Bacillus pumilus: one gene and its partner. Each later gene encodes a partner of the first gene's protein in a complex. Links are inferred from orthologs where the notes say so. Each region holds a gene or a part of one and is shown in the gene's direction. Other genes may lie near its edges.

The links. The genes of interacting proteins can lie anywhere in the genome.
Region 2: the proteins of GKC25_RS08290 (region 1) and GKC25_RS15465 are in contact, whole or in part, in a crystal structure (PDB 8WT4), measured with the Bacillus subtilis proteins. The link is inferred for Bacillus pumilus from one-to-one orthologs.

The regions. Positions count from the first base shown.
Region 1 is NZ_CP046128.1:1,679,187-1,687,103, reverse strand. What follows is about bases 4,831-7,618. They hold GKC25_RS08290 (IseA DL-endopeptidase inhibitor family protein), read left to right. Parts: upstream 4,831-5,847; coding sequence 5,848-6,390; downstream 6,391-7,618. Other genes in these bases: GKC25_RS08280 (NucA/NucB deoxyribonuclease domain-containing protein), read right to left, coding at 7,420-7,618; GKC25_RS08285 (STAS domain-containing protein), read right to left, coding at 6,424-7,272; GKC25_RS08295 (hypothetical protein), read right to left, coding at 5,116-5,553; lexA (transcriptional repressor LexA), read left to right, coding at 4,831-5,068. Also shown: GKC25_RS08330 (YneF family protein), read right to left, coding at 1-92; sporulation inhibitor of replication protein SirA, read right to left, coding at 177-623; tkt (transketolase), read right to left, coding at 821-2,824; GKC25_RS08315 (DUF896 domain-containing protein), read right to left, coding at 3,012-3,242; GKC25_RS08310 (YneB family resolvase-like protein), read right to left, coding at 3,312-3,959; cell division suppressor protein YneA, read right to left, coding at 3,977-4,288; more of lexA, read left to right, coding at 4,448-4,830; more of GKC25_RS08280, read right to left, coding at 7,619-7,800.
Region 2 is NZ_CP046128.1:3,015,616-3,018,556, reverse strand. It holds GKC25_RS15465 (NlpC/P60 family protein), read left to right. Parts: upstream 1-750; coding sequence 751-2,133; downstream 2,134-2,941. Other genes in the region: trxB (thioredoxin-disulfide reductase), read left to right, coding at 2,367-2,941; GKC25_RS15470 (tetratricopeptide repeat protein), read left to right, coding at 1-387. UniProt on the Bacillus subtilis protein: The C-terminal part of CwlO shows a cell wall hydrolytic DL-endopeptidase activity.

The DNA.
Region 1 (7,917 bases):
CTCATCATATACTTACGAGCAATAAAGAATCCGAGTGCAACTCCTGCAAGCAGTGCAACAACGCCTACAAGGATGACAACCCATAAATCCATAATTCTTCCTCCTTCATGTTGTCTCGTATAAAGTGTACTAAACAAAAGGCTATTATACAACATTTCACGTTCAATTTTATTTTTTTAAACAAAATTCCTCACTTTTACCGGATTGAGCCACCCATGCTTCTTTGAACCAAAGTCCATCGCAAGAAAGCAAGGACTAATTTTTCTCAGCACTTCAAAAAACACCGCTTCTGCCTCGTAACTGCCGGTGGCAGACATTTGGATATAACGGTCTTTTATAATAAATGCAGCCGTTCCTTTTCCATCAGGTAAGGAAGCGCTGTATATCGAGCCAATTTGTGTATAGTGAATGTTCGTTAAGTTGTTCATTAATCGCTGGTGCATATGAAAAGCAGGGATTCGTTTCGTCACGTAATCCACTTGTTTCACAAGCATCACCAATTCATCTTCCGTGCGGTTCGTCCAGTGTAACGACTCAAACAAATGAAACAAAATCGATTCTCTGCCAAAATAATGATGTGCAAATTCATCCTCAATCCAATAAATATAATAATGGCGTTCCATGTCTATCCCTTCCTTTCACATTTCGTCAATCTCGTATATTGCTTGTATTATACAAAAATGCGAAAGAAAGAATTGTCTATATATGAAGCAAGAAGAAACTAGTTTTGTCAAAAAAACAAGAAAAAAGAAAAAAGTTTGCAGAGCGGATGAAAATGCTCTGCAAACAGATGGAAAAAAGCATGATGCTTGGAGACTGGTTATTTGTTCAGCTTTGCTTTCACACGGCTGACCACATTGCTGACAGTAAATCCGTATTTCTCAATAATGGTTTCACCTGGTGCAGAAGCGCCAAATTTATCAATGGCAATCACGTCACCATCAAGACCAGTGTAACGCTCCCAGCCAAGTGAAGCTCCCATTTCAATCGCAATACGAGCCCGCACTGCTGTAGGAAGGACTGATTCTTTGTATTCATCTGACTGCTGATCGAAACGATCCCATGCAGGAAGACTGACAACAGACGCGCGGATCCCTTCTTTTTCAAGTGCTTTTTGCGCTTCAATCGCTAAACCGACTTCAGATCCAGAAGCGAGTAGAAGTGCTTCGGGCTGTGCATCAGCAGCTTCAACGACGACGTATCCACCTTTTTCTACTCCCTCATACGCCTTCTCTGGTGCTTGGTCAATCGTTGGAAGGTTTTGACGAGTCAGAACTAGTGCTGTCGGTTTATCCGTTGAAGATACAGCAAGTTTCCACGCTGCAGCTGTTTCGTTTCCATCCGCTGGGCGAATAACAGAAAGATTAGGCATCGCACGTAATGAAGCAAGCTGCTCAACCGGCTCATGCGTCGGACCATCTTCCCCAACAGCGATACTGTCATGAGTAAAGACATAAGTGACTGGAAGTCCCATTAAGGCAGCAAGACGAATCGCTGGTCTTAAGTAATCTGAGAAAACAAAGAACGTTCCGCCGAATACACGAAGGCCGCCGTGAAGTGCCATACCGTTTAACGCGGCACCCATTGCAAATTCTCTGACACCGAACCAAATATTCTTGCCGGCATAATTATCTTTACCAAAATCGTCTGTGTTTTTAATCGTTGTTTTGTTTGAACCTGCAAGGTCAGCAGACCCGCCAATAAAGAAAGGTACTTGCTTCGCAATGCCATTTAATACTTCGCCTGAAGAAGCGCGGGAGGCAAGACTTGAACCTGCTTCATAAACAGGAATCTCTTGTTCCCAATTCTCAGGAAGCTTTCCTTCAATCGCAAGCTTCAGTTGAGCTGCAAGCTCAGGGTATTCTTTTTCATATTGTTCAAATAGTTCATTCCAAGCTGCTTCTTTTTTCTGACCAGCGTCTTTTACAGCTTCTTTGAAATGATCGTACACTTCAGAAGGTACATGGAAATCTTCTTCAAACGTCCAAGAGTAAGCTTCCTTCGTCAGCTTGGCTTCATCGCTGCCAAGCGGTGCACCATGCACACCAGACGTTCCTGCACGGTTAGGCGATCCGAAACCAATCGTTGTTTTCACTTCAATCAATGTAGGTCTGTCTGTACTTTGTTTCGCCTTTTCGATAGCAGCCGTCACTTCTTCAATGTTGTTGCCGTCTTTCACATAGAGAACTTCCCAGTTCATCGCTTCAAAACGATTCTTCACATTTTCAGAGAATGAACGATCTAGGTCGCCATCTAATGAAATATCATTTGAATCATAAAGAACAATTAAACGGCCTAAGCCTAAATGACCAGCAAGTGAAGCAGCTTCAGAGGAAATTCCCTCCATTAAGTCCCCATCTCCGCAAATGCTGTATGTATAGTGATCTACAACATTAAAGTTGTCTTTGTTATACGTTTCCGCAAGATGTCTTTCTGCAAGTGCCATACCAACTGCCATGGCAATCCCCTGCCCTAAAGGACCTGTTGTAGCATCTACGCCCTCTGTATGTCCAAATTCAGGGTGTCCAGGTGTTTTGCTACCCCATTGGCGGAATTGTTTTAGATCATCGATGCTCAGGTTGTATCCGCTTAAATGAAGCATGCTATATAGAAGCATAGAACCATGCCCCGCAGATAAAACAAAACGGTCTCTGTTAAACCAATTAGGGTTTTGCGGACTTACGTTTAAGTGATTCGTCCATAAAGCGTATGCCATTGGTGCAGCACCCATTGGCATTCCAGGGTGACCGGAATTCGCTTTTTCAATTGCGTCTATGGAGAGAGTACGTATTGTTGCAATAGATTTCAATTCAATCGTTTCCATATAAATCCCCTTCCGTATCTTGTGTACACCATTATCATAAATCTACTGTCCTTTTTTCACAACTATTTCACGCTGAAAAAGAGTGATTTTGTCACATTTAGTTTATCGATCACCTAAAAAGTTATGCAAATATGAAAAAAGATGAGAATATACTTCCCATCTTTTCAAAATTTAAGAAATCACAGACTTAGTGAAGATTTTGATCTCTTTCTCTTTTTAATTTTTCTGGTGTGACATCGTTTCCTTCAGGATCAACGATTTTCACGGTTTTAAGTGTATTTTTCATAGAAGAACGAAAAGCTTTTAAATACTCTTCTCTCAATAGCTTTTGTTCTGTTTTTTCAGCGTCTGATAAACCGGTCTCTTTCGACTTTTTTGAAAGCTCATTGATTCTTGCAAGCTGCTTTTTAGAAATCATGACAAACTCCTTTAAAACATTTTCTCTACATACTACTAAATATCAATCATTTTGACAACAAATCAAGCTTTAGGTGGTCAGACCTTTTTCATATTCTTGATACCTTCTATGGACCGTTGCTTTTGAAATGTCAAAACCTAGTGCCTGAAGAGTTGCTGCAATTTCTGCGAATGTCATGTTGTTTTTTCTTAATCGAACAATTTCTGAAATCGGCACTTCAATACGCTCACGGCCAGGCGCATGATCCTGCTGTTTTAAATTCAGTTCGGGCTGATACCCGCGCTCAACAGCTCTTCTCATTCCCCGCTTGATTTTCAGGTTATGAATTTTTCGTTGATACTCTTCAACTACTCCTACGATCTCAATAACCATTTCATCTGCTTCTGAAAGCTCAAGCTCGCCTCTATGAAACGTACTGTACACCTTTACGTTCTCTTTAAAAAGACAATGAAGAAGCGCAATTTTTGCTTGTCCTCTTCCGAGACGCGTTTCATCCTGGATAAGAACGGCATCAATTGACTCTTCTTTTAGTGTAGCTAGCATATCAAACACACCATCACGATCTAGATCATATCCGCTTGCTTTTTCTTTGATGACTTTCACCACATTCATCTTGTGCATAGCAGCTAAAGCCAGCAGTTCTTCTTCTTGTCTCTTCAGCGAGGTTTCCTGCTCTTCTTTGACAGTGCTTACTCTCGCATAGATGATTGCATTCATGACTTCAATCGACCTTTCTATTGTACTGTTGCAAGTTGATATACGACTGGATGCTCTTTTTTGACTGGTATGACAAGAATGTCACCAGGCTGGATTTCCGTTGAAGCAAGATCATTGTGTTCTGTGACCCAGTCAATAAACGCATTTTTGTCGATTGATTTGCTGTCGTTTACTTGATCAGCTAACCCCCAAAGAGTATCACCTGATTGAACCTCTATTTTAACATACTGATTTGGATCATTATGGCTTGTGACTGCAATAAGTGAGAGAAATATGCCAACGATGAATGAGAATACCCCAATAAAAATAATAGATTCTTTTAACCTCATAATGTCATCTCTCCTAACAGAATATGTGTTCGCTCTTTCTGTCACTCATTATAAATACGAACAAACGTTTCTGTCAAACGTTTTTTTCGAACCTATGTTTGTACTGTTAGGAAAAACATGCTATAATTTCTTTAAAATTGACGTTTTGAGGTGCAAAAGATGACGAAGCTATCAAAAAGACAACTCGATATCCTGACATTCATCAAAGAAGAAGTAAAAAGTAAGGGCTATCCCCCATCCGTTCGTGAAATTGGAGAAGCTGTCGGTCTAGCATCCAGTTCAACGGTTCATGGACATTTAGCTAGACTAGAAACAAAGGGCTTAATTAGAAGAGACCCGACAAAACCTAGAGCGATCGAAGTACTAGATGAAGAGGAAATGAATATTCCTAAGAGTGCTGTAATGAACGTACCAGTCATCGGAAAAGTAACAGCAGGCCTGCCTATTACGGCTGTTGAGAATGTAGAAGAATACTTCCCTCTTCCAGAGACTTTTGCAGCACCAGATGAACAAGTATTTATGCTTGAAATTATGGGAGAAAGTATGATTGATGCAGGAATTTTGGACAAGGACTATGTCATTGTGCGTCAGCAAAGCACCGCTAACAATGGAGATATTGTCGTCGCCATGACAGAGGAAGATGAAGCGACAGTGAAACGTTTCTATAAAGAAGATACACACTTTAGATTACAGCCAGAGAACCCATCTATGGAACCGATTATTTTACAGAATGTAAGTATACTAGGTAAAGTGATTGGCGTATTTAGAAATATTCACTAAAAAAAGCCGGTATTTCATCAGCTGCTGATGAGAACCGGCTTTTTCTTTTATGAACAAGAATATGCTAGAATACGCGAGCTTGGGAAGGAACCAAATGTAAAGTTTGGCCAAATAAAGCCAGTTGTCCTCCCGAAAGGCTGTGAGGATAGGACATACATTAAAAACACTTGACCGTTTCTCATGAACACAATCGTCCATCTTCTATTACATCCCGCTGCAAATTGAACAGATTGCTGGCCTCCACCTGTTTGCCCTGAAATAAGTGACTGCATGCTTTGAGGCTGTGATAATGCTTGCTGATACTGCGAAATGATATGCTGCGGCGGAGCTGGCGGAGCTGATCCGCTTGATCCGGGTCCAGTGCCTCCTCCTCCGATTGGAAACCCTGGAAATCCTCCAACTTGAGGAATAGGGAGTGATGGCCATCCTTGCATCTGCCTGTCATATGAGTACCCATTCCACATACCTTCATACGGATAATACATATTCAACACCACTTTCTTAGACATTCATCACGATAGTATATGTCATAAATGAAAAAGCGTGTTGAACGTCCAAACAAAAATTTTTCCAAAAAACGTTTTGTTCTTCTTTAGAACGGTTAAATAGTAGATATAAAGAAAAAATAAAAAAATGAAAACTTTTTGTCTCCCTCAAACGTTATATATATAGAAAGAAAAGAAATAAAAAACATTTAGAATTAATACTTGTAATATCACTGTAATTATTGTAACATTTGTAACATAAGAAGTTTTCATTGAGAAAAGGAGGCAATCGCCTTGAAAAAATTATTCGTTTTATTAACTGCTATTATGCTTATGATCTCATTACAATCTACAACATTGGCCGCTTCTAAAAAACCAGCCGCTTTGACAAATAAAGAAGCGTTACATATTGCCCTTGACGCACGAGAACACTTTTGGAGTGCGATGTCAGGCTACAAAATTAATGAACATTCCGATTACAAATTAAAATCATTTAGCTATAAAGACATGACATACAACTATCTTTCTAAAACATTTGATACAAAGAAAAAACTAAACAGCTACCTATCTCAAGTTTTCACAAAAGATGCCATCAATCAAGGTTTAAAAGACTACCAGTTCATTGTTCATAAAGGCAAAATGGCTGTTCCAGTCGGTGACGGAGACAACATGCTTAATTGGGATAAAGCCACACCTAAACTTGTCTCTAAAAAACAAACGGTCCGCACATATGAATTCACCGTCCCAACACTTGATGGACGCAAAGTAAAACGAACTGTTACGTACGAAAAAGTACAAAAAGATTGGAAAGTCACAAAAATTGACGCTGTCATCTAAATCAAAAACCAGGCCATTCAATCGGCCTGGTTTTTATATTGGAGAAAATTCAGTCATGCGATCCAGCGCGTGAGCAAGTGATGATGCCGTGCGAAATTCATTAAAAGGAAGCCCAAGCTGCACGGCTGTTTGGGCAATTTCTGGTCTGATGCCTGAAATGGTCGTCTCTACTCCAATTAACCGAAGTGATGTGACAAGATCAAAGATTTGATGAGCCACCATTGTATCAATAATGACAACGCCCGATAAATCAATACATAAATGCTGTACGCCTTTTTGCGAGCACTGTTTCAGCGTATTTTCTAAAATCATCTTTGCTCTCGCTGTATCAATGTCACCTACTAACGGCAATAACGCAATATGATTTTTTAAAACAATGACAGGTGAGCTCAGCTCGTAAATCATGTCTCTTTGTGCCACGAGCTTCCTCGTTGTATTTTTCACATATTGCTGGATAAACACATGAATTGAAATATTAAACGCCTCTGAAATTAAATCATACCAATAAAAGATGCGGTCAATATCAATTTCATCTTGACGCTGTTTAATAAATTCTTTTAAGTAATGAAGGACTACTCTTTGATTGGACATGTATTCTCTCACAACATAATCTAATGGTGTATTTAAATGCTTCGGGTCACTGGCTAAGTCTTCAGACCACTTTTTAAACTCAGTATGTAAATATGTCTTGTCTTCAATAAGAGCACGTATAAAATGCTGGTAATAATCTTGATTTTGCCGTTTCAGCTCTGCTATGATGCTGGAATCTGTTGAACGATAGATTGATTCTGGATCATCATCCTCAATTGATTCATACCAAGTTTCAGTCAGTTTCTCTGCATGTTGCATAAAAAAATCGTATAATGCACGGTTCTTATCCATAAGCATATGTCCCTTCACATTTTCTTCTTGACAGTCTTTGTACCTTAAAGATCCATTGTACCACTGAATCTTTTGTCCCTGCTAGCTCCAATACGCTCTGATCATCAACAAAAAAGGCACCTACTCACAGGTGCCTCTCATCCAGTTTTATTTCACAATAAATAAAATTCTTTTCCCATCAGGATAACCGCTGATCTGGTGTCCAACCCATGAGCCTGCTCCCCTATTATCAGATGGGCTGACATATTGAACACTCGCACCTTTTCCTCCCTCAAGACAAACCGCCATCGGCCACTCATCCCGGTCAAAGCCAGGTTTAGTCGGAATTCCTTTTAATGATTCTTGCCTGCGGGCATCTGCTCCATTTCGGTCTATCGTACACACATCTGAATGCCCTTTTCGAATGGCTTCTTGAATATGGCTGCCTGTTTCAGGGTACCGTTCCTTTGGAAATTGAATGACATGATCATATCGATCCGCACCTTTTGCCGCATGTTTCTCCCCAAATCCACCTAACAACGTGCCCATCCATATCACAAAGCATAAGGCGACACCAGTGATCCAGCCTCTTCTCATTTTCAAAAGTGTGAGACCTCCTCATTTTTCTCAAGCAGAATCTTGACTTAAAGGAAATGTGTTATTTTA
Region 2 (2,941 bases), 1.3 Mb from region 1 along the record:
GTTCTTCAATCTGTCCTTGATGCACACGCAGCGAAAACAGCCTTCGAACAGCAATTCATCGAACTGCTCTTATACGAAGATGAAATGGAAGTGCGGTCGTTTTCAGAAGATGCGGTTTTCGCAAAACAGGCGGCATCCAGCTTGGAAGAAGCTGTTCAGCCTGACAGCCATATGCCTTATTTTTGGTTATTCCATATTATTCAGCAGGCACGTGCTTCTGGCGTAGATAAGAAAAATGCGCCTGCATGGGCAGCAGCATCTTATTATTTATGGATGAAGGAGCAAGAAGAATCAGCTGTGAGCAAAAAAGAGATTGCAGCCTCTTTTCAAATCAGCGTTCAAACACTGTCTAAATATGAACAAGTCATTTGTGCGTTAATCGATTAAATAGGTAAATAGATTCAGCAGATTGCAGCATGGCCGAAAAGGTCATGCTTTTTTCTTGGATAAAAAGGTGGGATTTGCAAGGATTTGGCGAAGTATGACAATCACGACATGTTTTTGAAACATAAATGTAATAAAAATATTAGCTCATTTTGTCGATGTCTCATGTATAATGAAAATCGTGGATTAAAACAAAGACATATATTTAGATATTTTACTATACATAATGAAACACCTAGTGATAGAAACAATCTGGTCAACATCTGACTGATCAATCAGGAAGAAAGACATAGATAGCACAGATTGGCCGCAGAGAATTTGCTGCTTTCTCATGTCGCTTGGAAATTGTCAAAGGAGGAACTATTCGTGAAAAAGTTTATTACTTTCGGTTTAGCTTCGGTCATCGGAGCGAGCGGTTTATTTATCCCATTTACTCATGAAGCAAACGCACAGAACTTTGAACAAAAGAAACAAGAGCTGGACAGCAAGCAATCTGAGGTCAACAAAAACCTTCAAAAGAAAAAAGATGAGCTTTCAAAGCTTGAAGCAAAACAAGAGGCACTTGCACTAAAGCTAAAAGAAATTGACGAGAAAGCTTTAAAAACAAGTGATCAAATCGAAGAAAAACAAAAAGAAAATGAACAAACGAAAAAAGAAATCAAAGCACTGAAACAAGAAATTGCTGATACTGAAAAACGTATTGAAGATAGAAACAAATTCTTGAAAAAGCGTGTACGTGCGCTTCAAGAAAGCGGCGGTTCTACGAAATACATAGATGTATTACTAGGAGCGAAAAGCTTTAGCGATTTCATCAGCCGTGCAGGTGCAGTATCTACACTCATCAACGCAGACAGCGAAATCATTAAAGAGCAAGAAAAAGACAAAGCTGAGCTTCAAAAGTCTGAAAACGAATTAAACACAAAGCTTGAAGATGTTCAAAAGACACTTGCAAAGCTTGAAACGCTTCAAACAGACTTGAATAAACAGCTTGATGAAAAAGACAAGCTATTCAAGCAAGTGAAAAAGCAAAAGGGAAGTGCATCTTCTGAAATCAGCGAGTTAAACAGTGAGGCTAACAGCATTGCATCTGAAAAAGACGCAACAATCGCTGCTCAAAAACAAGCTGAAAAAGAAGCGAGAGAAGCAGCTCAAAAAGCAAAAGAAGAAAAAGCACAAAGACAACAGCAGCGTCAAGCGAGTGTTCAAGCGGAAGACAACAGCTCAACTAACGACAGCAGCCCGTCTTCAAATAACAGTAACAGTGGATCTTCAAATAATAATAACAACAGCAGTTCACCAAGCAAGAAGCCATCTTCTGGCGGTGGATCACCTGTCAGCAGTAACGTAGGCGGAATCGAAGGTGCAATCAGCACAGGTTCTACCATCGTTGGACAATCTCCGTATAAATGGGGCGGCGGCAGATCACAAGCCGATATTGATGCACGTCGTTTTGACTGTTCTTCATTCGTTCGCTGGGCATTCGCATCAGCAGGCATCAACCTTGGACCAGTTGGCGGTACAACAACAGATACGCTTGTAGGTAAAGGAAGAGCTGTAAGTGCATCTGACATGAAACGCGGAGACCTTGTGTTCTTTGATACGTATAAAGTAAATGGACACGTTGGTATTTACTTAGGAAACGGTACATTCTTGAACGATAACAGCTCTCGCGGTGTTTCAGTTGACTCTATGAGCAATGTTTACTGGAAAAAAGCATTCAATGGCGTTGTGAGAAGAGTCGTTGAATAAATCGTTACTTACTATATAACCGTAAACAGGCTTCCTTAAACAGCAGTTTAAGGAAGCTTTTTCTTTTTTTGAAGATATGAGCAAATGATTCGCTTATTATCCGCAGATTTAATAGGATATGGGTAAGGAATAAAAGTAAGAGTGGAATTGATGCTCTCTGTCATGAATGGAAGCATCACCCAAGGGCATTCTAATAAGAAATGCTAGCAGCAATTGAAGAGGGAGTGACAGTTGTGTCAGAAGAAAAAATCTACGATACGATCATCATTGGAGCGGGACCTGCCGGAATGACAGCCGCTGTTTATACATCACGGGGAAATCTTTCAACATTGATGATTGAAAGAGGGATTCCAGGCGGTCAAATGGCAAATACGGAAGATGTCGAGAACTATCCTGGCTTTGAAAGCATTTTAGGGCCAGAACTTTCAAATAAAATGTTTGAGCATGCGAAGAAATTCGGTGCTGAGTATGCATATGGCGATATCAAAGAAATCGTAGACGGTGAAGAGTACAAAATCGTCAAAGCCGGTTCAAAAGAATACAAAGGACGCTCTGTCATTATTGCGGCAGGTGCTGAATACAAAAAAATCGGTGCACCAGGTGAAAAAGAACTTGGCGGCCGGGGCGTCTCTTACTGTGCAGTATGTGACGGTGCTTTCTTTAAAAACAAAGAGCTCGTGGTCATTGGCGGTGGAGACTCTGCGGTAGAAGAGGGTGTATACCTCACACGCTTTGCGTCAAAAGTAACGATCGTTCATAGACGCGATAAACTTCGTGCACAAAGCATTTTACAAGCGCGTGCTTTTGA